Regions from separate parts of the Aeromonas sp. 25-248 genome, predicted to be linked through region 2. Evidence: predicted binding sites of a transcription regulator. Region 2 holds the regulator's gene; the other holds the start of a gene.

Region 1 (15,352 bases), on a different contig from region 2:
CCCAGTTCCCCCACCTTGAGGCCTACTGGCAGCGACTCAACACTCATCCGGCACGCCAGAAGGCGGCGGCGCTGGAGCGCGAGCTGGACCGCAGCGCCGAATAAACGGCGGTGCCCCGGTGACACCCTGCAAAACGCCCCGATGATCGGGGCGTTCTCTTTTCCAGCCGTCAGCCAGATGATCAAAGCGCGTGGGACAGGATCCTGGACGCACTTATTGTCCGGATCGCCCCTTGGCCAAGGGCCTCAGGCCTAGAGGGCGTGAGAAAGGATCCGCGCCACTATGGTTGCCAGGATGACTTACAGCGCGTGGGAAAGGATCCTGGCTACCTTGTCGGGGTCGATGTCCTGCTGCTCCCCGAGGGCGGTCAGCCCGAAACGCTTGAGGTTGGAGCAGATACCGGGGATGCAGCCCTCGCTCAGGCCGTAGTCGGCAAGCCGGGTACCCACCCCCATCTGCTGGAAGAACTGCTCGGTGCGGATGATCGCCTCCTCGATGCGCAGCGCCTTGTCCTCCCGGCTGGAGTGCCACACCCGCTCGGCAAACTGGGCCAGCTTCTCCTGCTTCTGGGCCGCTTGCTCCCGCAGCAGGGAGGGCAGCACCACCGCCAGACTCTGGGCATGATCCAGCCCGTGCAGGGCGGTGAGCTGGTGACCGATGGCGTGGGTGGACCAGTCCTGGGGCACGCCGCGACCGATGAGGCCGTTGAGGGCCAGGCTGGCCGCCCACATCAGGTTGGCACGCACCTGGTAGTTGGTGGGCTCCGCCAGCGCCCGCGGACCGTTGTCCACCAGCACCTGCAGCAGCCCTTCCGCCAGCCGGTCCTGCACCTCGCCCCCCACCGGGAAGGTGAGGTACTGCTCGAGGATGTGGACGAAGGCATCCACCACGCCATTGCCCACCTGGCGCGGCGGCAGGCTGTAGGTGGTGGCGGGATCCAGCACCGCAAACACCGGTTGCACCAGCGGATTGTAGAAGGAGAGCTTGGCCTCCCCCCGGCTCACCACAGCGGCGGGGTTGCTCTCCGAACCGGTGGCCGGCAGGGTCAGCACACAGCCGAGCGGCAGCGCTGCCTTGATGGGGGCCTTGTCCCGCAGGATCTCCCAGGGATCGTCCCCCTCGAAGCAGGCCGCGGCGGCCACGAACTTGGTGCCATCCACCACGGAGCCGCCACCCACCGCCAGCAGGAAGTCGATGCGCTCGCGCTTGACCAGAGCCACCGCCTCCATCAGCTGATCGTACTGGGGGTTGGCGCCGATGCCGGGAAACTCCAGCCACTCCCGGCCCGCCAGCGCCTGGGTCAACTGCTCATAGACCCCGTTCTGCTTGATGCTGCCACCCCCGTAGAGCACCAGCAGACGGCTGCCGGCCGGGATCAGTTCGGGCAGAATGGCTATCTGGCCTTCACCAAAGCAGATGCGGGTGGGATTGGCATATTGGAAGTTGTACACGGCAGAGCCCTCGGTTGATTGCATGCCGGGGAATTGTGCGCCTGCCGTGCCATCAGGTCAAAAAACGGGATCCTGTCGTCAAAAATACGATGCCAGCTTGCCGATGCCGGGCGCTCCTGCCCGGCTTTGCTATGGTGATAGCGGGAAGACGCGCTCGTCGCCCCCTCAAGCCCCTCCCGGGGTCCCTTTCCCACTCACTGGGTCTCTATCATGAAACTGAAGCACGCCTGGATTGCGGGTGCCCTCACCCTCTGTGCCCCTCCCCTGCTCTATGCCGCCGAGGTCACCACCCATGTGGCCGTGGCCCCCGGACAAGCCAGTCTGGCCGAAGAACTGACGGCCAGGGCAACCGTCACCGCCATCGACCTGGCCACCCGCAAGGTCAGCCTGAAAAATGCCGAAGGGCAGACCCTGGATCTGATCGCCGGGGAGGAGGTGACCAACCTTCCCCAGCTCAAGGTGGGAGATGTCGTGGCCTTGAGATATCTGCAACTGCTGGACCTGACCCTGCTCAAGGGCACCGCCGGGGTGAGAAAACGGGTGGTGGAAGTGGAAGGGGGCAAGGCGGCCGCCGGGGAGAAACCCGCTGCCGGCGCCGGCATGCAGGTAACCATCTATGCCGACGTCATCGACGTGGACAAGGCGCATCAGACCATCCGGGTCAAGGGGGTCGACCATACCCTGACCCTCAAGGTGCAGGATCCGGCCCAGTTCGCCCTCATCGCCAAGGGGGACCAGATCAAGGCCGTGCAGACCACCGCCATCGCCATCGGCATTGCCCCCCAGAGTCCCTGAACCCTGACCACGGCCTGCCAGCCCCGTGGCAAGGGGGCAACCCCTTGCCTTTAACGCCCAAAGATTGCCGTTTGAATCACATCATGCCTGGGAGGCGGATTTGCCGGTGAGGCGATCCATGGCCTCCTTGAGCATGGCATCGCGCTGCGCGGCCAGGTCCTTGCTCTGCGTTTCGCGCTCCTCGGCAGAGAGCGTCTTGTCATCCGCTATCCCCTTGAGCTGACGCTCGAGATCGTCAAATTTTTTGCGATCAAAGCCCAGGGCCTTGTCCACCATCTGCTGCACCCGCGCATCCTTGACGCCACCGGTCAGGACTGTGTTCTTGCCGTTCCTGGCCAGATGCTCGTAGGTCAGTGCCTGCTGCGCCTTGCCGGTCAGCACCTGACTGGAGAGGCTGACCTGCTGAGACCAGCCGCTCTGCTTGTCATCGCTGTCGCTGAGGGTCGCCAAGGCACGGTTCTGGGACGCGCTCTGGGCGAGTTGATGACCATAGGGTTTGATATCCATGAAGGCTCCACGCTCACTGCCGGCCTCGCCGGCTCCGGGGATGGTTTCCCCACCATGGGCCGGAGACAGCAAAATGCAGGCCAACTTGAGTACCCCCCTCTTTCGACGGTTCAGCACGGGGTCGCAGCACGCCTCCTTCTGCACTCCATGACGAGTGCGACCAGACCCATCAAAAAAAGGCGCCCGAAGGCGCCTCTTGTGGACAGGAGTCGGCTCGTCATGACATCAGCGACGGCTGATGTGGAGCGGGCCGAAGGTCTGGGCCACCGGCATGATCTCGATGCTGTTGATGTTGACGTGGGCGGGCTGCTCGCTGATCCAGAGTACGGTATTGGCGATGTCTTCCGGCAGGATGGCCTGCACCCCCTGATAGACGGTGGCCGCCTTGGCGTCGTCGCCATGGAAGCGCACGTTGGAGAACTCGGTGCCACCACACAGGCCGGGCTCCACGTTGGTGACGCGGATGGCCGTGCCCGCCAGATCGGCGCGCAGGTTGAGGCTGAACTGCTTCACGAACGCCTTGGTCGCGCCGTAGACGTTGCCGCCCGGATAGGGGTAGGTCCCTGCGATGGAGCCGATGTTGATGACGTGGCCGCGGTTGCGCGTCACCATGCCCGGCAGCAGCAACCGGGTGATCAGGGTCAGGCCGCTGATGTTGGTGGCGATCATCTGCTCCCAGTCTTCCAGATCCGCCTTGTGGGCAGGCTCCAGCCCCAGTGCCAGGCCAGCGTTGTTGACCAAAAGATCCACCTGTTGCCATTCGGTCGGCAGCCCCTCGATGGCGGCGCGGGTGGCAGCCTTGTCCTGGACGTCGAACACCAGCGGCAGGAACTGCTCGCCCAGCTCCTCGGACAGGGCGGCCAGCCGTTCGGCGCGGCGCCCGGTGCCGATCACCCGGTGGCCAGCGCTCACCAGCAGGCGGCTGATGGCCTCACCAAAGCCGGACGAGGCGCCCGTTACCATTGCAATCATGTGAACCTCCATTGTTATTTGTCTTCTTGAAAAATCAGCACGTTATATGTCGCGTTTGCCCAGCTTTCGCCATGCGAACACCGCCAGATGCAGCAGGAAGAGACCCGAGCCCCCCAGCGCAAACAGCAGGCCGGTCAGGGCGTTGACCGAGGTATCGGCGCCGCACCACCACCAGACCAGCCAGCCGACGGCCCCGATGAGAAAGGTCTGGGCGGCGCAGACCGGGCAGCGCCCGAGCTTGGCCCTGATGGCCGTGGCCAGGCAATCCTCGCAACTCATGATGGCGCCTGCCGCTCATCCCCCAGCGCCAGCACCAGGCGGTGGGCATGCTGTCCGGGCCCGTAATAATCGGGCAGCCGTACCCCGGGGCGAAACCCCAGCCCCTGATAGAGGGTCCTGGCTTCTGGGTTGGCGTCGGCGACCTCGAGGCGAATCGCCCCCCAGCCGGCCTCGCGCCCTTCCCGGATCACCTGCTCCAGCAGGCGGCGTGCCCACCCCTGACGGCGGACGGTCCAGCGGATGGCGAGGGTCTGGATGATGAGACGATCCCAGCCTTTGTGCTCCAGCACGCTCAAATAGCCCATCACCTGCGCCTTCTCGTCTTGCAGCAGCAGGGTGCGCCCCTTGGCCTGATTGAGCAGATAGTGCCAGCGGCTGCGGCCGAAGGCGACCTCGGGGGGAAAACAGTAGCGTTCCAGCTTCACGATGGCGCCCAAATCATCGGCTCGGGCGGCGCGCACGGTCAACACGGGGAGTCCTTGTTCGGTTATTTATCCTCAGCACCAGAAATGCGACTTGTATCACAAGTTACCAAGGCAGAATATTAGGCACTGTAACCTCTTGTTTCCCCTCGCGCCATTGTCGTGCTTGTCGGTGCATCGAAGCCCACTGGGGATCCTGCCGTTTCTGGCAGTCCTTTCTGTGGAGCCTGAAAATATGAGTACCTATGTCATCGTCGAGGAGCCGGGCGACTGGCCCTGCCATGCCGACTATCTGCTGACCGCCCGCACCTACCTGCAACACGGTCTGCCCACCACAGGGGGGCGTCCGCGCATCATCAACCTCTGCCGCAGCCTGGAACACCTGGGGGCCGGTTATTACTGCTCCCTGCTGGCCCAGGCCCGCGGCCACCACTGCCTGCCGGGATTGCAGGCCATCAGCAGGCTGCAACCCCAGCAGCCTCCCGCCAAGCTGTGGCGCAAATTGCAGGGCTGGCTGGCCCAGCAGAGCGAAGACAGGATCCGGGTGCGCGCCATCTTCGGCCAGTGCGAACAGAGCGAGCTGGCGGGGCTCGCCCGCTATTACTACGGCCTGAGCCAGTTGCCGCTGCAGGAGCTGACCCTCAAGCGCGGTCGCCACGGCTGGTCGGTGCGCCAGCAGGAGAGCCTGTCACCGCTGGCGCTGAGCCCGAGCGAGAAGGCGCTGATGGTGCAGCACGCCCAGGCGCTGGTGGGCACGGGGGACGAGGAGCAGACGGCGCCACGCTACCAGCTCGCCATCCTGGTCGACCCCAACGACGGCCGCGCCAGCAGCGATGCCCTGGCGCTGGAGCGTTTCATCAAGGCGGCCGCGGCCCAGGGGATCCAGGCCGAGATCCTGCCTCCCTCGGCCATCGAGCGGTTGCCGGAGTTCGACACCCTCTGGCTGCGCGCCGAGACCGCGGTCGGCCACTACACCTTCGAATTTGCCCGCCGCGCCGAGCAGCTCAAGATGCCGGTCATCGACAGCTCCCGTGCCATCCTCGCCTGCAGCAACAAGCTCTATCTCTACGAGCTGATGGTGCGCAGCGGCGTGCCCATGCCCCCCACCACCGTCGTGACCCGCCGCGGCCGCCAGCATGTGGACGAACTGGTGCAGCGCCTCGGTCTGCCGCTGATGGTGAAGATCCCCGACGGCGCCCAGGGGCGCGACCTCGCCATGGCCGGCGATGACATCCAGCTCGCCCGCCTGCTGGACGAGGGGCTGGCCCGCTCCGCCCTGCTGCTGGTCCAGAGCCGGATCCCTGCCGAGTTCGACTGGCGCATCGGCTTTCTCGACGGCTCGCCGCTGTTCGCCTGCCGCCGCTACCGACCCGAACCCGGCAACCGCATCCGTCGCCGCAAACACCCCCTCGACATGAGCCGCATCGAGGCGCTGCCCCTCAGCGACGTGCCGGAGCGGGTGCTGCAAACCGCCCGCCGCGCCGTGCACCAGCTCGGCAACGGCCTGTTCGGGGTGGATCTGCGCCAGCAGGGTCAGGGCTGCGTGTTGCTGGAAATCATCGACAACCCCTGGATACGTGGCGATATTGAAGACAGGGAGGCAAAGGACCTCTACGAGCGCCTCGCCCGGGCCTTCCGCCAGCGGCTGGAGAACCGGGGGCAGAGCGCGACAGGATAACAAGCATCGCGAGCAGAGGTGGATATGATGACAATGCAGTGGTGGGACATCGCGCCCCTTGGCTGGGAGAACATCCTGGTCTGTCTGGTGTGTGGCACCCTGGTGGGGCTGGAGCGGCAGCTTCGCGGCAAGCCGGTGGGGATCCGTACCTCTTCCCTCATCGTGCTCGGCACCTACTGTTTTCTCGCTATCGGCGCCGCCGTCAGTCCTCAGGGCGCCGATCAGGCGCGGGTGCTGGGTCAGCTCATCACCGGGGTCGGCTTTCTCGGGGCCGGGGTCATGATGACCCGGGATGGTCAGGTGCTGGGGGTGACCTCCGCCGCCGCCATCTGGATGCTGGCCGCCCTCGGCGCCCTCATCGGTATGGACATGCTGCATCAGGCGCTGCTGCTCACCGTCGTCACCCTCTCCATCCTGGTGGGGGTGGACTATCTGGAAGCCAGCTTCAAGAGCCTGCGCCGCGGGGTGCACAACCGGCTGGAACACTGGCGCCACGGGGCCGAGCCCTCGGTCTCTTCCCGCCGGGACGATCTGGGCAGCGGCATCGAGAAGTAAGCCGCCACCATGAAAAAGGGCTCCATAATGGAGCCCTTTCTGTTGCCTGCCTCCCTCAGCGCACCAGCAGGAAGCGGCCGGAGAGGGGCGGCAAGTCCACCGTCACGCTGCTGCCACCGATGGCCAGGTTCTCGCCGCTCTGCAGATCCACCAGGGCGCTGCCGCTGCGCAGCTTGCCGACCGGCACGGCGTAGCTCTGAGGCGTGGTGGAGACGTTGAGCAGGTAGACTACTTGCTCGCCCGCCGTCTGCTTGATGTCGCCATAGACGCTCCCCTCGGCCACCAGCTTGACCCGCTCCCCCTGATAGAGGGCGGGGTGGGCGGCGCGCAAGGCCAGCAGGTCGCTCAGCCACTGCTTGAGCTCGGCCTGCTCGCTGCTCGGCACGAAGCCGGTGACACCGGGGACCTTGCCATCGCTGCGGGCCACGTGATCATCGCAGAGCCCCTGGGCCGCACAGTCGCCCCCCACCTGGCTGGCAAAGCCAGGCACCTCGTCGCCAAACTCCTCACCATAGTAGAAGGTAATGGGACCTGAGCGGGCGGCCATGAAGCTGAAGGCCGCCTTGTGGCGTTGCCAGTAGTCCGCCCCATTGAAGTTGCCCCGCTCCAGCAGATCGCCGAAGCGCACCAGATCGTGGTTGCCCAGCATCAGGTTGGGCATGGCGTGGTCCGGGTAGTTCTCCACCTTGTTCCAGCTGGCGTCGAGCACGCTGGCCCCCTGCCCGCCTTTGCCGGACTCTTCCACCGCCAGCGCCTGTACCAGGCCGTAGCGCAGGGGGAAGTCGAACGCCGAAGAGAGCGCCGGGTTGTCGCTCGGGCCATAGGCCTGGGCGCGGATCTCGTCGGCGCCCTTCCACACTTCCCCCACCATGTAGCCGAGGGTGCCCCACTGCTGGCCGGCGGCCTTGCGCGCCGCGCTGGCCTGGGCCACCTCGCTGCGAATGGCGCGCCAGTCATCCAGCCCCAGCTGATAAGCCTGATCGAGGCGCCAGCCGTCGATGCCGTACTGCTCGACCCAGTAACGGGCCACCTCCTTGAAGTAGGCCAGACTCTCGGGCTGGCCGTAATCCACCAGCTGGCCCGGGTAGCCTGCGCCGCCGCTCTTGAGGGCAGGCAGCCGCCCCTCTGGTGAAGGCTTGCTCACCCCCACCTTGTTGACGTGGCCGAACACCCCGTCGAGGAAGACATAGAGCCCGCGCTGGTGCGCCCCGTCCACCAGTTGCTTGAGCTGGGCGTTGCTGCCGAAGTTGGGATCCACGTTGAAGAAGTCGCAGGCGAAGTAGCCGGTGGCATCCAGCCGGTCGTCCCCGGCCTGACCGGCGCAGGAGTCAAACACCGGCGTGAGCCAGATGGCGTTGACGTTGAGGCTCTTGATGTGGTCGAGGCTGTCGATGATCCCCTGCAGATCGCCGTTGTGCCGGGAGGGGCCGTAACCGACGCCGTAGTTGGCGCTGCCGTCGCCGTCGACGAAGGACTCCACCATCACCTGGTAGGTGCGCAGGTTGCAGGCTGGCTGATCATTGCCGTAGCAGGCGCGGCTGGCCGACGCGGGGGGCGGATTGACCACCGGGGGCTGGGGGTCACTGCTGCCACCGCCTCCCCCGCTGCCGCAAGCCGTCAGTAACAGGGCGGCCCCGATGAGGCCGCCACGACGCAACGTTCCTTGTTTCATTGTTATGTTCCCGCTGTGGTGGATGGGCGCCCAAAGCGCCGCACTGGGGTCATGATATCGACCTGACCGACGCGGGTCTGTGACTGAAAACGTTACCTGACTCAACGAGTTAGCATGTCAGAATCGATGCATGTTGCGATCGGGGAAGGCGGCGCGCTCGTCGATGGGCAGGATCAGGTGGTAGACCTCGTGGGCCGCCAGGGTGAAGCCCGTGGGCCACGCCAGTTGATGGCGATCATCGATGAAGACACGGGCGAAGCGACGCTCGGTCTCCATGGCCGCAAACAGCGGCTGGCCGCGCCAGGGGGTGAGATCCAGCACGCCTGTGGTGCCGTCGGAGAGCACCACGAACAAAGACCAGCCCTGCATATATTCCACATCGATGAAGACCGGCATCCCTTCGGCTCCGATTGAGAAATTCGGCGCCATTATAGGCACGACCCTTGTCTCGATGTGCCAGCAGGATCACAGTTTTCCCAGCGTTTTATGCTCTCTTCGAACCCTGCATCCCGTCACAAAAAAATCATAAAACGTGCCAACTTTTCCATGTATACCCCATGCCCATGCAACCTTTGCCAGGCGCCACTGTCATACTCCTGCACCATAACAACAATGCGTCCGGGGACTGGGCGCAAACAGGTTTGCAGGAACAATATGACCACCATCAGACAATGGCTGGGACCGGTTTGGCCCATCGCCGTATTTTCATTGATCGCGCTCATCTCCCTGACCGTCAGCCGCCTTGGCCTGGGGCTCTGGCAACTGGAACGGGTGGATGCCGTCTCTGGCTGGCAGGAGATGCTGCTGCAAGGCATTCGCGTCGACGTTGCCACCCTCTGCTGGGTCTGGGGCGTACCCGCCGTCTTGACCCAGTTGCTGGCCGGACCCCACGCGCCGGGGCGGCTCTGGATGCAGCTTATCCGGATCTGGCTCACCCTGGGGCTCTGGCTGATGCTCTTTCTCGAGATCTCCACTCCCGCCTTCGTCACCGAATACGGGGTGCGCCCCAACCGCCTCTATGTGGAGTACCTCATCTATCCGAAGGAGGTGCTCTCCATGCTGTGGGCTGGCCGCAAGGGCGAGCTGCTGCTGGCCGTGATCTTCAGCGGCGCCGTACTCGGCGGTGGCTGGTGGCTGAGCGGCCGCCTGGTGCGTGACCTAAGCTTCCCCCGCTGGTACTGGCGCCCCGCCTTCGCCCTGCTGATCCTCGCCGTCGGCTTTCTCGGCGCCCGCTCCAGTCTCGGCCATCGCGCCCTGAACCCGGCCATGGTGGCCTTTGCCGACGATCCCCTGGTCAACGCCCTCACCGTCAACTCCGCCTACTCCCTCTTCTTTGCCATCAAGCAGATGGGGGCCGAGGAGGACGCCAGCCAGTTTTACGGCAAGATGGCTGACCATCAGGTACTCGAGATAGTCCGCGAGGAGAGCGGTCGCCCTCTCGGGGATTTCACCTCTGCCGATCTGCCGAGCCAGACCTTCAACACGGCCAGCTACCAGGGCAAGCCCAAAAACCTGGTGATCCTGCTGCAAGAGAGCCTGGGGGCCCAGTTCGTCGGCTCCCTCGGCGGCCTGCCGCTCACCCCGAACATCGATGCATTGTCGAAAGAGGGTTGGGCGTTCGAGCAGCTCTACGCCACCGGTACTCGTTCGGTACGCGGCATCGAGGCGGTGCTCACCGGCTTCACGCCGACCCCGGCCCAGGCCGTGGTCAAGCTCGGCAAGAGCCAGACCAACTTCTTCACCATCGCCGACCTGCTCAAGCAGCGAGGCTATGACACCAGCTTCATCTATGGTGGCGAGAGCCACTTCGACAACATGCGCAGCTTCTTCCTCGGCAACGGCTTCACCACCATCGTCGAGCAGAAGGACTTCAAGAACCCGGTGTTCGAGGGATCCTGGGGCGCCTCGGATGAAGATCTGATGGCCAAGGCCAACGAGACCTTCGCGGCGCTGCACAAGGAGGGCAAACCCTTCTTCAGCCTGGTGTTCAGCTCCAGCAACCACGATCCCTTCGAATTCCCCGACAACCGCATCGCCCTGTACGAGCAGCCCAAGCAGACCCGCAACAACGCCGCCAAGTACGCGGACTACGCCGTCGGCGAGTTCTTCAAGAAGGCCAGGGCATCGGACTACTGGCAGGACACCCTGTTCCTGGTCATCGCCGATCACGACAGCCGGGTCGGGGGAGCCAGCCTGGTGCCCATCCCCCGCTTCCACATCCCGGGGGTCATCCTGGGGGACGGCATAGCACCGAGAAAGGACCCTCGCATCGTCAGCCAGATCGACATGGCCCCGACCCTGCTCTCCCTCATGGGCATAAGTGCCGACTACCCCATGCTGGGCAAGGATCTCACCCGCATGCCCGCCGACTGGCCGGGGCGCGCCATCATGCAATACGACAAGAACTTCGCCCTGATGCGCGGCAAGGATGTGGTGATCCTGCAGCCCGAGCGGGCGCCGGAAGGCTTCATCTACGAGGATGCGACCGAGACGCTCACCCCGGCGCCGCAGCCGGGCGCCATGAAGGATGCCACCCTGGGGCTGGTCCTGTGGGGCAGCCTGGCCTATCAGCAGGGGCTCTACCGGACGGCGCAGGACAGCCGGCTGGCTCTCAACTGAGGAACCGCCCACAAAAAAACCGCCCTCGGGCGGTTTTTTCTTGCGGCTCGCCCCGTCAGGGGTGGGGGAAGCAGGGAAGCGAGCGGCTGAACCTGTGCTCGAACACCAGGGAGGTCTCGAGATGGACCACCTCTTCCCGGGAGGTGAAGTGATCGAAGACGAAATTGCGCAGGTGTTCGGTATCGGAGACGCACAGGTGCACCAGGAAATCATCCTTGCCACCCATATGGAACAGGCTGATCACCTCGGGCAGGGCCAGGATGGCGTCGCGAAACGCATCGATGATCTGGCGGCTGTGACGGGCCAGTTGCAGGGAGACCATGGCCTGGATGTGTCCGCCTAGGGCCTGGTAATCCACCTCGCAGTGCGCCCCCTTGAGCACGCCATCCTGCTGCAGCTTGCGCACCCGCTCCAGACAGGTGGACGGCGCCACCCCGACCAGGGCCGCCAAATCCTTGTTGGTCATGCCCGCATCGCGAAACAGATGGGCCAGGATGTCCAAGTCCAGTTGATCCAGGTTTCTCATCTTTACTCCTTGCATCGCTCGATTTTTTTAGACTCTGCCCGTAAACCGGGCCGAACACAACGCAGATTGACATCGCCTCCGGCCCCTCTATGCTGTGCCGCACCCGCGGGATGCCGATCCCGTTGATCCCGGCCACCACGAGGAACCCCATGCTCAGTGCCCATCCCTTCTGGAGCCTGGACATTCCACGGCTCGACGGCCAGCTCCTGCTCACCCCCTGCCCCGGCAGCCAGCAGGTCCCCATGGCCGACGCCCTTGCCCAGTTGCAGCTGGCCGGTGCCGGCGGGGTGCTTACCCTGATGACGGAAGAAGAGCTGGCCCTGTGCGGGCCCCTCTCTCTCGGGCAGCTGGTGCAGGCCAGAGGCATGAGCTGGTTCCATCTGCCCATTGCGGATGACGAGGCACCGGATGCCGCCTTCGAACAGGCCTGGCCCGGGGTGCAACCCCGACTGCTCGCCCTGCTGCGCGAGGGACGGCACCTTGCCATTCACTGCCACGGCGGAAGCGGGCGTACCGGGCTGGCGGCCGCCCTGGTGCTGATGACCCAGGGGCTGCCCCAGCAGGAGGCCATGACCCTCATCCGGGCCAGACGGCCACGGGCCTTCACCCTGGCCTGCCACCGTCACTGGCTCGATACCCGTGGACGGCGGCTGGCCGGGGCGGACTGAGGGCTCTATCCCTTGGGCTGCTGGTAGGTAAACACCTTGCCGATGTCTTCCACCTTGTAGCTGGTCAACTGGTAGACGTAATAGTTGAGCCAGTTGGAAAACAGCAGGTGACCGTGGCTACGCCAGGTGGCGCGCGGGGTCTGGCTCGGGTCGTTGTTCGGGTAATAGTTGACCGGAATGACGGGGGTGAGCCCGGCCGCCAGATCCCGCCGGTATTCCCCATCCAGGGTCAGGGCGTCATATTCCGGATGGCCGGTGACGAACACCTGGCGACAATCCTTGGTGGCGGCCAGATAGACACCCGCCTCTTCCGACTCGGCGAAGATCTGCAGATCGGTGTGGGCGCGGATGAGATCCCCGTCGAAGGCCGCATAACGGGAGTGGGGCGCCACGAATTCGTCATCGAAGCCACGCAGCAGCGCCTCGTGCTCGTCGAGGCGGTGGTGGCGATAGACCCCGGAGAGCTTCTCGCCGTGGGTCTGCTTTTCCATGCCGTACAAGGCTTTCAGCGCCGCCTGCACCGCCCAGCAGAGGAAGAGGGTGGAGGTGACATGCTGATGGGACCACTCGATGATCTCGACGATGCGGGGCCAATAGACCACCTCCTCGAACTCCACCAGCCCGAGCGGCGCCCCCGTGATGATCATGCCGTCGTAGTTGTTGCCTCTCACCTGCTCGAAGTCGTGATAGAAGTTCTCCAGGTGCGCCTGGGGCGTGTTTTTCGACTCCCGATCGTCGATGCGCAACAGATCCACGTCCACCTGCAAGGGCGAGTTGGAGAGCATCCGCATCAGCTGGATCTCGGTTTCTATCTTCTTGGGCATCAGATTGAGGATGAGCACCCGCAGCGGGCGGATGTTCTGGGTGACGGCCCGGGATTCCGTCATCACGAAGATGTTCTCCTGCCCCAGCACTTCGGCGGCGGGCAACTGGTCCGGGATCTTGATCGGCATGCTGACTCCCTGTACTGCATCGGTAAATATGTCTGGACATCTAGAAGCCTATAATAAAGCGCTCCCGCTGTCATCAGATACCTTTTGTATTCACCCCGCCCTTTGACTAGCATACGGCTCAGTGTGTCCCTCGTGCCCAACCCCATGACAGGAATCAAGATCTCCGTAGAACGGCTGCAAGTCGGCAATTATGTCTCCCTGCCTTTGGGATGGCGTGAGCACCCGTTTCTGTTCTCCAGCTTCAAGCTCAAGAGCGAGGAGGAGATCGAGCTCATTCGTCGCCTTGGCCTCAAGCTGGTGACCATCATTCCCGACAAGAGCGACACGCCGCCCAAGCCCCTCGGACAGACCCAGTCCCAGGCAGATGAGGTTGAGGGAGAGGGTCTTGTCGCCCGCCAGGAGGAGATGCAGCAGGAGAAACTGCGGCGCATCGAGCAGTTGCAGCGCTATCGCCGCGACCTGCAGCAGTGCGAGAAACAGTTCCGCCAATCCCTGGCCCAGGTGCGCAACCTCATGGGCAAGATCCAGTCCCGCCCCCTCAACGCCATCAGCGAGGCCCAGGAGCTGATCAACGCCATGACGGAGCAGCTCCTCTCGGTGGACGAGATGGTGCTGCACCTGGTCTCAGACAGCGATGATGGCAACAGCCTGCAGTTTCACTCCCTCAACGTCAGCGTGCTCAGCATGCTGCTCGCCCGGGAGTGCAAGTTGCCGGCCGAGGCAATCCGTCAGGTCGGCATGGGGGCCCTGTTCCACGACATCGGCAAGCTGAGGATCCCGAGCCAGATCCTGCGCAAGACGGAGCCGCTGACCAAGCCGGAGCAGAACCTGATGGCCCAGCATCCCCGCTACGGCCTGGAACTGCTGGGGCTGGTCAGCGATTTTCCGGAAGCGGCCAAGCAGATAGTGCAGAACCACCACGAGTACCTGGACGGCACCGGCCCCCAGGGGCTCAAGGGGGATCAGCTCGATCCCCTCACCCAGATCGTCTCCCTCATCAACGAGTACGACAACCTCTGCCACCTGGAGGCCAAGGTGCCCTACGCGGCTCTCGGCAGCCTCTACAAGCAGCGCAAGTCCCAGTTCAACGCCGATCACCTCGGCATGCTGATCCGGTTGATGGGGGTCTACCCCCCGGGCAGCGTGGTGCAGCTCTCCAACGGCCAGGTGGGGCTGGTGATGTCGGTCAACGCCTCCCGCCTGCTCTACCCCGCCGTGCTGGTATACGACCCCCGCATTCCGCGCCAGGAGGCGGCCATCATCGACCTCGACGCGGCCGGGCTGACCATCGCCAAGGTGATCCAGCCCAAACGCCTGCCCCCGGCGGTGTTCGAATACCTCAATCCCCGCACCCGGATCAGCTACTACTTCGAACACGGCAAGCCCTGAGAGGGCTGGCCCCACCCAAGGAGTCCCCATGCGCATCGAGATCATCAGCACAGGCGACGAGATAGTGACCGGCCTGGTGGTGGACACCAATGCCGCCTGGCTCAGCGCCCTCTTGCTGGAGCAGGGCTGGCAGGTGCGCCGCCGCGCCACCGTGGGGGACAACCTCGCGGATCTGACAGCTGTGCTGCAGGAGAGCGCCAACCGCGCCGAGGTGGTACTGGTGTGCGGGGGGCTCGGCCCCACGGCGGACGACCTCACCGCCCAGGCCGCGGCCGAGGCGTTTGACCAGCCCCTGACCCTGTTCCCGGACTGGCTCGCCACCATGGCCGAACGCTATGCCAGCCGGGGCCGCACCATGGCCCGGAGCAACACCAAGCAGGCCTGGCTGCCCCGGGACTGCGAGATCCTCGACAACCCGGTGGGCACCGCCTGCGGCTTTGTGGTCCGCCACCCGGCCAGCCACGGCCAGAGCCGGCTTTTCTTCACCCCGGGCGTGCCGTTCGAGTTCAAGCAGATGGTGCGCGAACAGATCATGCCCCGCCTCAAGGCGCTGGCCGGGGAAGAGACGGACACCGAGCTGCGCCGTTTCTACACCTTCGGCGTCTCGGAGTCCGCCCTCAGCGACATGCTGGATGCGGCCCCCTGGCCTGCCGGCATCGAGCTGGGCTACCGCTCCTCCATGCCTCTCATCGAGCTCAAGCTCATCGGCCACGGTGCCAGCACCGCCGACATGGACGCCGCCGAGGCGAGGCTGCTTGCGGCCATCGCCCCCTGGCTGGTAGGGCGTGGCAACGAGGCGCCTGCCAGCCAGATCCTGGCCCTGCTGGGGGAGCGGTCGCTGCACCTGCAAGAAGGGGAGAGCCGGG
Region 2 (15,352 bases):
AGCACACCAGGGTATTGTGGGTCACCACGTGCCCAAACAGGTTGTCGAGCTTGCTGAAGATGAGCCCGCCCCGGCTCTGGCGCTGCTGCTCATACCAGGCATGGGTCGCCTCGTCCCAGGAGACATTGGAGATGGAGGGGACATAGAGACTGGGACAACCATCCTCGTACTGGATGATGCCGATGAAACCATAGGAGCTTTCGCTCACGCTCAGCAGGCGCTCGAAGACGGTGTCGCAGGCGGAGCCGAGATTGCGATCGAGCAGAAAACTCTGGTGCGCGGCCACCACGATGTCAAACAGCTGGCTCTGCTGCTCGACCCGCTGCTTGGCAATCACAGCCGAGGTAATGTCGTGCGCCAGCTTGACCACCCCCAGCAGGGTGCCGGCCTCGTCGCTCACGGGCATGTAGGTGGCATGGAGCCAGAGGGGGCTGCCACCTTGCCTGACCCGGCGAAACTCCCCCGACTGGATCTCGCCACCCAATACCTTCTGCCAGAAGAGATCATGCTCCGCCTGCAGATCCGGCGGCAACAGCATGAGATGGGACTGGCCCACCAGCGCTTCGGGGGGATAGCCCAGCATGTCGCAAAACAGGGGGTTGACCGACACCATGCGACCATCGAGATCGAACTCGACCATGCCATAGGCCCGATCAAGGGCGGTCAGCCTGGCGAGGGTCTCATATCGATCCATCGCGTCGATATCGCGAGCGCAAAGTGCTGTGGTATTCATGGCTACGATTCCTTTCGATCGCCGGCGCATTGCATTGGAATGCGGGGACAAGTGCCCAAATCATAGGATCCGGCACCCGGTTACGCTAACACAGGCCCCGATTGGGTGTGAAGACTGGTTCTTGCCACATCCGGCTCCCGGGCGCAGACTGTCTGGCCTTGCCACGGTTCGAGGAGACCCCATGACACCCGCCATCAACTTGCTGAAAAAGCTCAAGATCCCCCACAGGCTCTACCCCTACGAGTGTGAAGCCCACGACGACTTCGGCAAGCATGCCGCTACCCAGCTGGGTCTGCCTGAGGCACAGGTGTTCAAGACCCTGCTCGCCCATCACGACAAGCAGGCGGTGGTGGCCATCGTGCCCTCCTCGGGCATGTGCAGCCTCAAGCAGCTCGCCAAGGCTACCGGGCTCAAGAAGGTGGAGATGATGAAGCCGGCGGAAGCCGAAAAGCTGACCGGCTACAAGGTGGGCGGCATCAGTCCCCTGGCCCAGAAGAAGCTGCTGCCCACCGTGCTGGACGACTCCGCCATGGCCTTCGACGAGATCCTGGTGAGCGGTGGCAAGCGGGGGCTCTCAGTCGGCGTGGCCCCCGGGGACATGGTCCGGCTGATGAACTGGATTGCGGCCCCCATCGGCGATCACCACGACTGAACAAACAAAAGAGGCGCCATGACTGGCGCCTCTTGCGTCTGGATGTCGGATCTGGCGCCTTGTGTGCGAAGGATACCCAAAGCCCCGGCACCGGAAACCGCCCCGTCCCGGCGGGTGATCTGCCGCCCTCAACACGCCGCAGAGCGGCAGGCGGCGGTCAGTTCGGAGAGTCGGCGACGCTGACGCCCGGCATGGTCGAAGTTGCCGTCCTCCAGCCAGCGCTCGAAGCACCCTTTCAGGGCGGGCCACTCGCTGTCGATGACGGAGAACCAGGCCGTATCCCGGTTGTGTCCCTTGTCCACCCGCGCCTGACGGAAGGTCCCCTCATAGTGAAAGCCGAGGCGCAGGGCCGCCTGGCGCGAAGGCAGGTTCAGGGCATTGCACTTCCACTCGTAGCGCCGGTATCCCAGAGCAAAGGCATTGGCCATCATCAACACCATGGCCGCCGTCGCCAGCCGTGACTGCTGCATGGCGGGGGAGAAGTGCAGCCAGCCCACCTCGATGCTGCCCGCCAGGGGATCGATGCGCAGGTAGCTCGCCAGCCCCAGCGCTCGTCCGCTCCCCTCGTCGATGATGCCGTAGAACTGGGGATCCCGCTTGGTGGCGACCTCCCGCAGCCAGACCCCCATGGCGGCCTCGTCCGCGAAAGGGCCGCTGGTCAGATAAGTCCACATGGCCCCGCTGTCGGCACTGAATGCCTGCCACAGATCCCCCAGGTGGCGCTCGGGATCAAGGGGCTCGAGACGACAGCCCCAGCCATGCAGTGCACGGTGGGGAGGGAACTCGGCGCCGCGCCATTCTGGCAGCGCACGCCCCAGAGGCTGCCCAAAGTCGTTGAAAAGGGCGGCGCCGGACAGAGAGGCGTCGCCCCCCTCATTGCAACGTTCAACAGGCACAGGCAATTCCCCCTTCCAGCAGCACTCCGGGCTCGCTGCCCGTGGCGACGGCGAAACCGTCCTGACGCCACCAGTGCAGACCCCCTATCAACTCCTTGACCTCAAACCCGAGGGACGCCAGCTTGTAGGCCCCCTGGGTCGAACCGTTGCAGCCGATGCCGTCGCAATAGCAGACATACACCTGGTTCCGGTCCAGTACCGCCGTGGTCGACGCCGTCATGGTCCTGTGGGGGAAGGAGATGGCGCCGGGAATGTGCCCCTCGGCATAGTGTGCGGGGGAGCGGGTATCGATGACCACGATCCCCGCCGCCCCGGCCAGCAGATCGGCGGCCAGATCCGCCGGATCGGTACGAAACTTCAGTTGGGCCTCGAAAAAGGCGCTGGCTTCGGCGGCCCCTGCCACCCCTGTGCTCAATACATGACTCATCCTGAACGCTCCTGATGACTAGATGACGATCTCTGTGGTGACGACGGTGTTGACCGAGTTGGCGATGAAGCACTCCTCATGAGCCTGGTGGTGCAACTGCTCCAGATCGGCCAGGGCGGGCTCCCGCTCTCCCCCGAAGATCACCCTGGGACGCAGGGTGACCCGGGTCATGGCGAGGCGACCTTGCCCGTTTTTCGCCATGATGCCGACCGCGTCGTCCCGGTAGCTCTCTACCCGATAGCCCGCCTTCGCCGCCAGCCAGAGGAAGGTGAGCATGTGGCAACTGGAGAGGGCCGCCACAAACGCCTCTTCCGGGTCCACATGTTCCGCCACCGAGTAAGGCAGCGGCACCACATGGGGAGAGGAGGAGGCCGGCACCCTGACCCCGCCATCAAACGCCCACTCATGGGCCCGGCTGTAACGCTGATCGACGAAGGGCTCATGCTCCCCCCGCTGCCAACTGATGGTGGCACTGTATTCCGACATGCAGACTCCTTGTGTTGCCAATCCGTGCCGCCTGCTGGCGCCACCCTGTGACCACCAATGTAGCGACAAAATGGCCTTGCCACGCCGACCAATTTTGCCAATATGGGCAGACCAATTTCATCGAGCCGCCACCATGACCACCCACCCCACCCGCTCTGCCCGTCGGTCGCCAGCCCCACAGCCGCGCCATGCCCTGCGGGTAGGATCCCTGCCTCGAAAGAGGCGCAACCCCCGCGCCAACGGGAGCGCATCATGACCGTTCTGCCAACGCTCTTCGCCAGCCAGCAGCAAGGGGATCTGCCCCTGCACGAACAACTGGTGCGTACCCTGCGCGAGGCCATCCTGGCGGGCCACCTGCCCCTGCACAGCCGCCTGCCCGCCAGCCGCCTCCTGGCCCGGGATCTCGGTATCTCCCGCAGCACGGTGGAACTGGCCTATGGCCGGCTCGAGGCGGAGGGGTATCTGGTGCGCAAGGTGGGCGCCGGCAGCTTTGTCGCCCTGGCGGCGGTGCGCCCCGCGCCGCGCCCGCCCCAGTCAGCGGCTGGCCTCTCCCGTCGCGGCCAGGAGATGGCCCTGGGTGGCGCCTGTCACGACGTGCCCGAGGTGGGCACCACCTTTGCTTCCAGCCAGCCGGATCCCCGTCTCTTCCCCCAGGCACTCTGGGGTCGGCTGATGCAGCAACAGTGGCGCCAGCGCGCCAGCGACTGGATGAACTACGGGGATCCCCAGGGGCTTGGGGAACTTCGCGCCGCCATCAGCAGCTATCTGGTGCAGTCCCGCGGCGTGGTGTGCGAGCCGGATCAGATCCTGATCCTCACCAGCTCCCAGCAGGGGATCCTGCTGGCGACCCAGTTGCTCATCGATGCCGGTGACACCGTCTGGGTAGAAGACCCCGGTTATCCCGGGGCTCGCACCGCCATGGAGAGCGCTGGTGCCCGGGTGCATCCGGTGCCGGTGGATGAAGAGGGGCTCAACCCTCATGGGGATCATCCTGCGCCGCGCCTCATCTACTGCACCCCGGCACACCAGTATCCCCTTGGCGTCCCCATGAGCCTGCCCCGCCGCATGGAGCTGCTGGCCGAGGCAGAGCGTCACGGCGCCTGGATCCTGGAGGACGATTACGACGGGGAGTACCAGTATGATCAGCGTCCCCTGCCCGCCCTGCAGGGGCTCGACGGCCAGGGGCGGGTGATCTATGTGGGCACCTTCAGCAAGGTGCTGTTCGGCTCGCTGCGCCTCGCCTACCTGGTGCTGCCCAGGCCGCTGATGGACTCCTTCTGCCGCGCCCGGGCCGCCGTCGACGGCCACAGCAACCAGTTGCAGCAAGCGGTCACGGCAGACTTCATCCGGGGCGGGCACTTCGCCACCCACCTGCGCCAGAGCCGCCTCCTCTACCAGAGCAGACGGGATCTGCTGCTGGCGGAACTGGCCGAGCACTGCCCGGGGCTCACCCCCATCCACAGCGGCGCCGGCCTGCAGTGCGCCGTGCTGCTGCCCCCCGGTGGCGAGGCGCGCTGGACCGATGCCGCCAACGCCTGCGGGCTGGGGCTGCGCCATCTGGGCCAGTTCTACCTGGGCCCGCCGACGCTGGAAGGGTGGCTGCTCGGCTTTGGCTGCCTCGACAACCAGACGCTGCGCCAACTCTGTCGTCGCCTGGGTCTCTTGATGCAATCCGCATGACCCCCTTATCAAGAGGTCAGATCTGCCAGAGCCTGATAGCGCTGTGTCGACGGGAATGGCCCGTCTATACTGGGCACAATCCCGTTGCCGAACCCGGTCAAGATGCATCGAATCCTGCTCCTTTTGCTCGCCCTCTCCCTCCCGTCCCTCACGATGGCGGCCACCCGCTTCACCCTGATCACAGGGGAAACCCAACAGGATGTCCGCATGAATTATTACCGGGCGGCGATGCGGCTGGCGCTGGAGAAAACACGGCCCGATTACGGCGACTATGAACTGCTCGATGCCATCAGGATGAACAAGGCGAGGATGCGGCTCGAAGTGCAAACGCCGGGCAAGAATGCCCTCTTCATCGTCGACAGCTGGCCCCAGGAGATCCCTCAACCCGGTGTCAGCCTGGTCCCCTTCCCCATCGATCTGGGCGTTCTCGGCTACCGGGTCTGTTTTGTCGGCAGCGCCCGTGCCCGGGCACTTGCCGGGGTTCACACCCTGTCCCAGTTGCAGCAGTTCACGCAAGGGGTGGGCACAGGCTGGCGGGATGCCGACATCCTGCGCTACAACGGCTTCAGGGTGCAGGAGGTGGATAACTATGAGTCACTGTTTCGCCTGGTGGCCCGTGGCCGGATCGATCTCTTCTGCCGTGGTGCCAACGAGATATTGAGCGAGTGGAAAAACCACAGACCCGGCCTGCCGGGGCTGACCGTGGATAGCCATGTCGCCCTCTTCTATCCGCTCATCCACTCCCTCTATAGCCACGCCACCTACAGCAAGGAGCGCGAGCGCCTTTTGCGCGGCCTGCAACTGGCCTGGAAAGATGGCTCCCTGCAGCGCCTCTGGCGCCATCATTTCCAGCCTTCCCTGGTCTTTGCCCGGCTCGATTCACGCCAGATCTTCCGGCTGACCAACCCGCAGTTGCCCGACGAGAGCACCGACTACCGCGCCTATCTCTATGACCCGATGAGGGATGACTTTGGCATCGCTCCCTGACTGGCTCGCCGGTTCTCCCCTGTCAGGCAGGCTCCCCTTGCGCACTCTCTGCCTGGCGCTGCTGCTCTGGTTGCTGCCGACCTGCGTCATGGCCGCCCCCGGCAGCATTCGTGCCTGCATGGAGAACAGCGATTCGCCTCCCTGGTTGCTGATGTCCGGCGAGGGGATAGTGCAGTTCCACCTCAAGGAGGTGGCAAACCGGATCGGGCATCCCATCATTCTCACCCCCCTTCCCTGGAAACGCTGCCTCTCCCTCGTCAGCCAGGGCCAGCTCGATGCCGCCGTCAAGCTGAGCTACAGCGAAGAGCGTGCTCGCACCATAGGGGTCTATCCCATGCGACACGGAGCACCTGATCCCGCCAAGCGCCTGCTCACCGAGAGCTACAGCCTCTACCAGCCAAAAGGCGGACAGGTTCGCTGGGATGGCCGGCAGCTCGTCGCCCATGGCGTCATTGCGGCGCAGTCCGGTTTCTCCATCGTCGCCCAACTGCGGGAGAGCGGTATCAGGGTGGATGACTCCAGCAGGGAGCCACTGATCCTGCTCAAGAAGGTCGCGATGCAGCGCGCCGTTGCCGCCGCCCTGCAAACCGGGGTCGCAGAACGGACCCTGGCCGCCCACCCGCAGTTGCAGGCCACACTCGAGCGGATCACCCCTCCCCTGGTCGAAAAACCCTACTACCTCATCTTCTCCCACCCCTTCCATCAGGCCCACCCCGATCTCAGCCAACAGGTGTGGGACGAGATTGAGGAGGTGCGACACTCCGCAGCCTATGCCCGCTTCGTCACAGGCATGGCGTCACAGGGGACCCCCTAACCCCAGACCCGCCCCTCAGCCCTGTTCGCGGCACAGGGAAAGCCAGGCCTCGGCGGTGCGGGAGAGGTAGCGATCCCCTGGCCAGATCACCCCGAGCCGCCAGCTCAGCGCCGGGGCCAGAGGGCGCAACACCAGGCCGTCCGGCGTCAGCCGCCGGCAGATGGGCTCCGGCAGGAAGGCGACCCCCATGCCGCTTCGCACCATGGCGGTGAGAAAGTCCCACTGGCTGCTGCGGGCCGCCACCTGGGGCACGAACCCGGCTTGCTCGCAGGCTTGCTCCAGCCGCTCGCTCAGGGTGAAGGCCTGGGTATAGAGCAGGAAGGGTTCGTCCCGCAGAGCCTCCAGCCGGATCTCGCCACCCTCGCGCCAGCGGGGCAGGTCCGGTAGCACCACCCGGATGGGGTAACTGTCCAGATCCAGGGCGCAGAGGGCCCCCTCTTCCCTAGTCGGCAGCATGGTGATGGCGAGATCCAGCTCCCCCGCCAGCACCGCCTGCTCGATGCGCCGCCCGCCATATTCGACGATGGAGAGCTCCACGCCGGGGTAGCGGCTGCGATAGGTACGGATGAGATCCGCATAGACATGGCCCACCATGGGCGGGATGCCGAGGGCAAGACGCCCGGATTGCAGGCTCTGCAGATCCGCCAGCTCCGCCTCCAGCTGCTGCATCTCCGCCAGGATGGTCTGGGCCCGATTGAACAGCACCTGGCCGCTGTCGGTCAGGGTGAAGCGGCGACCGACCCGGCTCAGCAGGGGCTGGCCCAGCTCCTCTTCCATGTTGCGGATCATTTTGCTGATGGTGGGCTGGGTGACGAACAGCTTCTCGGAGGCGCGGGTGAAGCTCTGCTCCCGCACCAGCTCGACGAAGTAACGCAGGGCTCGAATATCCATGGTGCTCTCTTGACGGGGATGGCTGGCTAAATCATGCCTCTTTGGCATGATTTTGATAATTTAAATTCATTTTTTGCAGGTTTGGTCCCTCTCTATACTGTGAGCAGGTTCACAGAAAGACGCTTGCCATGAAAACCCTCTGCCTTCGCTGGTTGCAAACCCCCTTCCAAATCGCCCTGCTGGCGGCCATCTGGTTGCTGGCCGACATCGCAGTGCGCACCTTGCACCTGCCCCTGCCCGCCAACCTCACCGGCATGTTGCTGCTGCTGGTCTGCATCCTGCTCGGGGTGGTCAAGGCCCAGTGGTTCAGTGCCGGGGCCCGCTGGCTGCTGGCGGAGATGCTGCTCTTCTTCGTCCCCGCCGTGGTGGCCGTGGTCAACTATCAGGAGCTGCTGCTGCAGGAGGGGTGGCGCATCATGGTGGTCCTGATCGTCAGCACCGTGCTGGTGCTCGGCACCACGGCGCTGGTGGTGGACAGGGTCTATCGCCTCGAGCTTAAGCTGGCCCGCCGGAGTCGCCGCCATGTCTGATACCCTGCTCGGCCTGCTCTGCTTCGCCCTGACCCTGCTCTTCTACTACGCCAGCAAGTGGCTCTATGGCAAAAAGCGCATCCTGCCCCTGATGCCGCTGCTGCTGGCCCCCACCCTGCTGGTGGCCGTGGTGATGCTGTTCCACATTCCCTACCGGGACTACATGGCCGAATCCCACTGGCTGCTCTGGCTGCTGGGCCCTGCCACCGTCGCCTTCGCGGTGCCCGTCTACGAGAATCGCCAGCTGATGCGCCGCCACTGGCTCTCCCTCTCGGTCGGGGTCGTGGCGTCCGTGGTGATGGCGGTGGGCAGCACAGTGCTGCTGGCCCGCTGGCTCAACCTCTCCGAGCTGTTGCAGCGCAGCATGGCCATGAGATCCATCACCACCCCCTTCGCGGTGGAGGCGACCCGTTCCGTGGGTGGCAACGCCGATCTCACCGCCCTGTTCGTGGTGCTGACCGGCGTCATCGGCATGGCGGTGGGAGAAAGCGTGCTCACCGTGCTCGCCATCCGCAGCCGCCTCGGCAAAGGCGCGGGCTTTGGTGCCTCGGCCCACGGCGCCGGGACAGCCAGGGCCTATCAGATGGGCAACGAGGAGGGGGTGGTCTCCAGCATGGTGATGATGATCGCCGGCATGGCCACCGTGCTGCTCGCCCCCCTCCTGGGCCGGCTGTTCTGGTAACTCCGCCACCCGATAACAGAAGAGGCGCCCTGGGGCGCCTCTTCTCATTGCATCGTGTCACGCAGCCTCAGAGGCTGGAGCAGATCTGCCAGAGATCGTACTGGATGGCGGCGGCCGTCACTTCCCGGCCCGCTCCCGGCCCCTGGATCACCAGGGGGTTGGTGCGATAGCTGTCGCTCTCGATGGCGAACACGTTGTCGCAGGGCAAGAGGTTGGCAAACGGGTGATGGGGCTCCAGCGCCTCCAGCCCGACGCGGGCCTTGCCGTCGTGCTCGAAGCGGGCGACATAACGCAGCACCTTGCCGACCCGGCGCGCCCCCTCGAAGGCGGTCTGGATAGGGTCATCCAGCTCCTTGAGCCTGTCCATGAACTGATCCGCACTCACCTTGCGCAGGACCACCGGCACCAGGTTCTCCAGCTCGATGTCGGCGGAGTCGAGTTCGAAGCCCGCCTCCCGCGCCAGGATAAGCAGCTTGCGGCGCACATCCTGACCGGAGAGATCCTCCCGGGGATCCGGCTCGGTCAGGCCGTGTTGCCACGCCTCGTCCACCAGTTCGGAGAAGGGGCGAGTGCCATCATACTGCTGGAACAGCCAGGAGAGGGTGCCGGAGAAGATGCCGGAAACCCCCTGGATGCGGTCACCGCTCTGACGCAGCATCTGGATGCTGGACTGGATGGGCAGCCCGGCCCCCACGGTGGCGTTGTAGCGCCACTGCACCTGATGGTCGCGGCAGGTCTGCTTGATGCGCTGGTAAAACTCGCTGTCGGCGGCACCGGCAAACTTGTTGGCGGCGATAATGTGGATGCCGAGCTGGGCAAAGTCCGGGTAGTAGCGGCTCACCGTCTCGCTGGCGGTCATGTCGAGCGCGATCAGGGAGTCAAAACTGTGCTGCTCCAGCTGGGAGAGCAGCTCCGGCCAGATGAGCGGCTTGGGATTGAAGTTGTCCTGTACCTTGAGGGGATCCAGCCCCTCTTCGTCCAGCAGCCCGCCCTTGGAGTCGAAGACCCCGTAGAGGGTGAGCGCCAGATTGAGCTCATGCTCGAGGCGCGCCTTCTCGCGGGCGTAGAGCCCCAGCCAGTGACCACCGATATTGCCTTTGCCGAACACCACCAGCCCGACCCGGGTCGGGCGGCTGAACAGGGCACTGTGCAGAGCGATGAGCAGCGGCTCCAGCACGATCTGGCGCAGCACGGCCACCAGGCTCAGGCCGTCTTTGGCCACCTGCACGAACTCCAGAGGCTGATCCGCCAACAGCTGGTAGAAACGGTGGCACTGCTCGGCATTGTCGGTGACGCCGGCCCCCACCAGGGCGACCAGGCTGAACCCCTCCTTCTGGATGAGGCCGGTAAAGTTGCCCTGCAACTGGAAGTCACGGAGCACCTCGAAGGCCCCTTGTGCCACCTCCAGGGTGTAGGCCAGACGCAGGACCCGCCGATCCGGCTGGCGCTGCAGGGTGAGCGGATGGAGGCGATGGCGGGCCAGATGGGCCTCGATGGCCGCCACTGTCTGCTCAAAGTCAGTCTGCGGCAGCACCTTGAGCTCGATGAGGGCTATCTGATCCACCGAGGAGACGATGCGGGCACCGCCGGAGCGGGGTGCACGGCGCAGGATGTGGGTGCAGCCTTCGTCCGGATTGTAGCTGCAGCGCAGGGTGAGGCGCTGACGGCTGTCGGCCACCGGCTGCAGGGTACGCGAATGCAGCACCGAGGAGCCCAGGCGCGCCAGCTCGTTGGCCTCGGCCAGGCTCAGGCGCTCCAGCAGACGCGCCTCTTTCACCCGGCGCGGGTCGGCACTGTAGACCCCGGCCACGTCGCTCCAGATGGTGGTGGACTCGCCGTCCGCCAGCGCCGCCAGGAGGCTGGCACTGTAGTCGGAGCCGTTGCGCCCGAGCAGCAGGGAACGCCCCTCCATGTCGGCGGCGATGAAGCCGGTCACCACGATGCGACCGGCGTGCTCCGCCAGGCGGGCCTTGAGCAGCTCGCTGGAGAGGGCGGTATCCACCTTGATGAGGGCGCCGTCTTCTGCGCGCAGGAAGCTGCGAGCATCGAGCCAGGCGGCCGCCTCACCCCGGCTGGTGAGCAGGGCAGCCAGCAGGCGGGCGGACCACACCTCGCCAAAGGCGAGCAGGCCGTTGCGCTCGAAGCGGTCAAACTGCCCCTCCAGGGTCTTGGCGATCAGCTGCATGTCGTCCGTCAGTTGCTGACTCAGATCGAGGTGAAGCTCCCCTTCCAGCAGGCCGTCGATCAGGCTCTGCTGATAGGCGTGCAGGGCGGTGATGGCTTCGCCTGCGGCCTCATCCCCCGCTTCCGCCAGCTCCACCAGCTGGATCAGCCGGTTGGTGGTCTTGCCCGCGGCGGAGACCACCACCAGCTCGTTGCCCCCCACCTGTTGCTCGACGATGCTGGCGACCCGGCGATAACAGACCGGATCCGCCAGGCTGCTGCCGCCGAACTTGTGTACATGGCGCCGCTTGAAGACTGCCTCTGTTGCCACCACACACTCTCCTTGTTGTTGTTCCATTACTTCACCTGCTCTGCCTGTTGTGCCAACTGCGCCTGTTCAAACCCCTGGGCCAGATCGGCCACCAGATCCTCACCGTGTTCGATCCCCACCGACAGGCGCAGCAACTGGGCACTGATACCCGCCGCCTGCAGGGCCGCCGGGGTCATGGCCCTGTGGGTCATGCTGGCCGGGTGGGCCACCAGACTCTCCACCCCGCCGAGGGACTCCGCCACCGAGAAGAGGCGCAGTCCCGCGAGGAAGGCGCGCAGCCCCGTCTCGTTGCAATCGAGCTCAAAACTTAGCATGGCGCCAAAGCCGGACTGTTGACGGCGCGCAATGTCATGGCCCGGATGGCTCGGCAGGCTGGGGTGATAGATCCGCTTGACCAGCGGCTGCTGCTGCAAGAAGGCGAGGATGCGATCCGTGTTCTCCTGATGGGTGCGCAGGCGCGGAGCCAGGGTGCGCAGGCCCCGCAGGGTGAGGTAGGAGTCAAAGGCACCGGAGGTGAGCCCCAGGCAGTTGGCCCACCACACCAGGGAGTCGGCCAGAGCCTGATCCTTGGCGATCGCCACACCCCCTACCACGTCGGAGTGGCCGTTGATGTACTTGGTGGTGGAGTGGACCACCACGTCGGCACCAAGGGCCAGGGGCTGTTGCAGCAAGGGGGAGAGGAAGGTGTTGTCCACCACCACCTGGGCCCCCACCCCGTGGGAGGCCTCGGCGATGGCGGCGATGTCCACCACCCGCAGCAGCGGGTTGGAGGGGGTCTCCACCCACACCAGTGCGGGTTTCTGGGCCAGCGCGGCGGCCAACGCCACCTCGTCTCCCTGATCCACGAACTGCACCTGGTAGTGGCCCTTGGCCGCCAGATACTCGAACAGACGCCAGGTACCGCCGTAGCAGTCGTGGGGGGCGATCAGCAGATCCCCCGCCTTGAGCAGAGCCGTGGTCACCAGATGAACGGCCCCCATGCCGGTGCCGGTCACCACGGCGCCGGCCCCCCCTTCCAGGGCCGCCAGGGCGTCCGCCAGATTGGTGCGGGTCGGGTTGCCGGAGCGGGCATAGTCGTATTGACGGGGCTCGCCAAAGTCGGCAAAGGTGTAGTTGCTGGAGAGGTAGATGGGGGGCACCACGGCACCGTGCTGCGTGTCTGTCTCAATCCCGGTGCGTACCGCCAGGGTGGCCTTGTGGGTCATGTCACTCTCCTTGATGGGTTGCCGGAGCCGGTCCGCCTCGTGGGTCGTCCAGCCCCGCTCTCATTTTCGCTGGCCGGACTGCCGGCCCATGGTGCACCACACTACGCCACCTTAAAAAAGCCGTCAACACTTCTAGACGTCTAAATGGCTTTGCTGTTGGATTGCCATTGAATTCCTTAAGGGTTAAAATCCGCGCTCACGGCCAAACGACTACAGGTGGAACATGGGTACAGAGTGGAACGGCGACTACGTCAGCCCCTATGCAGAGCACGGCAAGAAGAGCGAACAGGTCAAGAAGATAACCGTCTCGATCCCGCTCAAGGTGCTGAAGGTGTTGACCGATGAGCGCACCCGTCGCCAGGTGAACAACCTGCGTCATGCGACCAACAGCGAGCTGCTCTGCGAAGCCTTCCTGCACGCCTTCACCGGCCAGCCGCTGCCCTGTGACGACGATCTGCGCAAGGATCATCCGGACAGCGTCCCCGCCGAGGCCCGCGCCATCATGGAAGCCCTTGGCAAAGAGATCGAAGACTTCGACGCCGAGTAATGCGGCTGCCCATGGCAAACGATGCATCCCTTTCAATGACGCGGCCCGGTGCCGCGTCATGCTTATCTGCCGCCTCCCCCTTCAGCCTGCGTCACTACCAGAGCGACATGCAGAGCCACAGTCATGACCACGCCCAGCTGGTGATCCCCCTCGTCGGCCCCCTCGAGATCGAGGTGCAGGGTCGGGGATGTCGCCTCGCCCCCGGTTTTGCCTGCATCATCGCCCCTGGCCTTCGCCACGACTACGCCGCCGACCCGGCGCACGTGTTTCTGGTGCAGGAGAGCCACTGGCTGCCGGCCGCCCTGGGGGACCACCCCTTCGTCGAGCTGGATGAGGCTCAGCGCCACTACCTCGCCTTCCTGCACCGCATGGTGGCCGAGGGGCGCCACGTGGCCGGCATGGATCAGGTGTGGCTCGGGCTGCTGACCGAGGGACGCGGCATGGGCCCCGCCGTCGCTCCCCGCATAGCCCCTCGTATCGCCAAGGTGCAGCGTCATATGGAAGCCCACCTCGCAGACCCCCTCACCAACGAGGAACTCGCCGCCATCGCCTGCCTCGGCCTGAGCCAGTTCAAACACGCCTTTCGCCAGCAGGTGGGCACGAGCGTCTCCCACTACCTCAGGATGCGGCGCATGGCACTGGCCCGCACCCTGCTCGCCCGCACCCGGCTGCCCGTCGGCGAAGTGGCCAGCCGCTGCGGCTACCAGAACCAGGGGGCCTTTGCCGAGCGTTTCCTGGCCGAGACCGGACTGACCCCTTCCCTCTGGCGCCAGCAAAACGGCCGCCTGCCGTAATCAGTCGGCTCTTTGCCGAAGACAATCCCCGGGCATTCGAGGCATGCTGAGGCTCATGCAAGGTATGGGCAACGAGGAGCCAAGATGCAGACCATAAGCTGGCAGGATTTCGAGATGGTGGAGCTCAGGGTGGGCACCCTGGTGCGGGTCGAGCCCTTCCCCGAGGCGCGCCGCCCCGCCTACAAGGTGTGGGCGGATTTCGGCCCCGAGCTCGGGGTGCGCAAGAGCAGCGCCCAGATCACCGACCTCTATCGACCGGAGGATCTGGTGGGCCGCCAGATCGTCGCCGTGGTGAACTTTCCCCCCAAGCAGATAGGCCCCATGCAGTCGGAGTTTCTGCTGACCGGCTTCTATCGCCCGGATGGCGCCGTGGTGATCGCCATCCCCGAGCAGACGGTGGAGAACGGCGCCAAGCTGGGGTGAGACGACAGCAAGGCAACCAGAGAGCAGAAACAAGAGAGGCGACCCCCGGGGTCGCCTCTCTTGTTTGATGCTGACGGCCTGGCTTATTTCAGCAGGCTGAACAGCAGGGCCGAGACCGCCAGGGCACCGGTCAGCAGGATGAAGCCGTTGACCCAACGGTGACGGAAACGGGCCAGCGCCTCCACCTTGTAGATGGCCACCACCGGCATGATGAAGAGGATCATGGCGATGACGGGGCCGGAGAGGGTCTCCATCAACCCCAGAATGCCCGGGTTGATGATGGCGGCGCCCCAGATGGCGAAGAACATCAGGGCGATGCCGAGCTTGTCCGCCTTCGCCAGCGGCAGGCCGGTGGGCTTGGCGATCAGGCTTTTCAGGCTCTCGCGGGCACCGAGGAAGTGGCCGAGGAAGGAGGAGCTGATGGCGATGAAGGCGATGAGCGGCCCCAGGGTCACGATCACCGGGTTGTCGGTGATGTTGGCGAGATAGGAGAGCACGGAGACGTTCTGGGCCTTGGCCTCGGCCAGCTGGGCCGTGGAGAGGCTCAGCACGCAGGAGAAGACGAAGAAGAGCACGAAGCCCACCAGCATGACGGTGGTGTTGCGCAGGATCAGGCCGCTCTTGGTTTCGGCCTGCTCCCCGTATTCCCGGCGCTGCACGTTGGCAAAGCCCGAGATGGCGGCGGCGTGGCTGAAGGCGAACACGGTGACCGGCAACGCCAGCCAGACGGTGTTGAGGAAGCTCGAGCCTTCAAAGGCGGTCACTTCCGGCCACTGCCACTGGGGAATGAGGTAGCAGGAGAGGGCCAGCAGGATCGCAGCCAGCGGGTAGACCATGACGGCGAAGGCCCGCAGCATCGCCTTCTCGCCTGCCAGCATCACGGCGATCATGGCGAACACCAGCACGCCGGAGAGCATCACCCGATCCGGGGAGGCCAGGCCGAGCTGGTTGACCATGAAGCTCTCCACCGTGTTGGTCAGCCCGACGCCGTAGATGAGCAGGATCGGGAAGATGGAGAGGAAATAGAGCGCCGAGATGAGGCGCCCGGCCATCTTGCCGAAATGCTCCTCGGCCACCTCGGTGAAGTCGGCCTGGGGGCGCGACGACGAGA

The links. The regulator MetJ, encoded in region 2, represses methionine synthesis genes. The targets are predictions, from matches to a motif close to AGANNTCTAGANNTCT.
Region 1: metA (homoserine O-acetyltransferase MetA) is a predicted target of MetJ. The motif match lies at 13,124-13,139, and genes of this name have one in related genera.

Annotation. Positions count from the first base shown of each region.
Region 1 covers NZ_JBRKTB010000006.1:99,154-114,505, forward strand. The annotation lists gene ACVDHI_RS10940 (glutathione S-transferase family protein) at 1-104, shown strand, start outside; gene ACVDHI_RS10945 (iron-containing alcohol dehydrogenase) at 300-1,475, opposite strand; gene ACVDHI_RS10950 (hypothetical protein) at 1,662-2,246, shown strand; gene ACVDHI_RS10955 (hypothetical protein) at 2,328-2,753, opposite strand; gene ACVDHI_RS10960 (SDR family oxidoreductase) at 2,979-3,725, opposite strand; gene ACVDHI_RS10965 (DUF3624 domain-containing protein) at 3,768-4,004, opposite strand; gene ACVDHI_RS10970 (GNAT family N-acetyltransferase) at 4,001-4,474, opposite strand; gene ACVDHI_RS10975 (RimK family protein) at 4,662-6,104, shown strand; gene ACVDHI_RS10980 (MgtC/SapB family protein) at 6,129-6,659, shown strand; gene ACVDHI_RS10985 (alpha-amylase family glycosyl hydrolase) at 6,715-8,331, opposite strand; gene ACVDHI_RS10990 (DUF2442 domain-containing protein) at 8,449-8,727, opposite strand; gene ACVDHI_RS10995 (LTA synthase family protein) at 8,986-10,950, shown strand; gene ACVDHI_RS11000 (Lrp/AsnC family transcriptional regulator) at 11,006-11,476, opposite strand; gene ACVDHI_RS11005 (phosphatase domain-containing protein) at 11,626-12,144, shown strand; gene metA (homoserine O-acetyltransferase MetA) at 12,150-13,097, opposite strand; gene ACVDHI_RS11015 (HD-GYP domain-containing protein) at 13,242-14,486, shown strand; gene ACVDHI_RS11020 (competence/damage-inducible protein A) at 14,515-15,352, shown strand, end outside.
Region 2 covers NZ_JBRKTB010000014.1:11,066-26,417, reverse strand. The annotation lists gene ACVDHI_RS17010 (sensor domain-containing diguanylate cyclase) at 1-733, opposite strand, end outside; gene ybaK (Cys-tRNA(Pro) deacylase) at 915-1,385, shown strand; gene ACVDHI_RS17000 (GNAT family N-acetyltransferase) at 1,514-2,242, opposite strand; gene ACVDHI_RS16995 (rhodanese-like domain-containing protein) at 2,271-2,708, opposite strand; gene ACVDHI_RS16990 (OsmC family protein) at 2,727-3,194, opposite strand; gene pdxR (MocR-like pyridoxine biosynthesis transcription factor PdxR) at 3,447-4,874, shown strand; gene ACVDHI_RS16980 (hypothetical protein) at 5,028-5,861, shown strand; gene ACVDHI_RS16975 (substrate-binding periplasmic protein) at 5,845-6,675, shown strand; gene ACVDHI_RS16970 (LysR family transcriptional regulator) at 6,691-7,566, opposite strand; gene ACVDHI_RS16965 (CidA/LrgA family protein) at 7,695-8,096, shown strand; gene ACVDHI_RS16960 (LrgB family protein) at 8,089-8,778, shown strand; gene ACVDHI_RS16955 (bifunctional aspartate kinase/homoserine dehydrogenase II) at 8,846-11,299, opposite strand; gene metB (cystathionine gamma-synthase) at 11,299-12,477, opposite strand; gene metJ (met regulon transcriptional regulator MetJ) at 12,701-13,024, shown strand; gene ACVDHI_RS16940 (AraC family transcriptional regulator) at 13,060-13,818, shown strand; gene ACVDHI_RS16935 (tRNA-binding protein) at 13,903-14,241, shown strand; gene ACVDHI_RS16930 (aromatic amino acid transport family protein) at 14,325-15,352, opposite strand, start outside.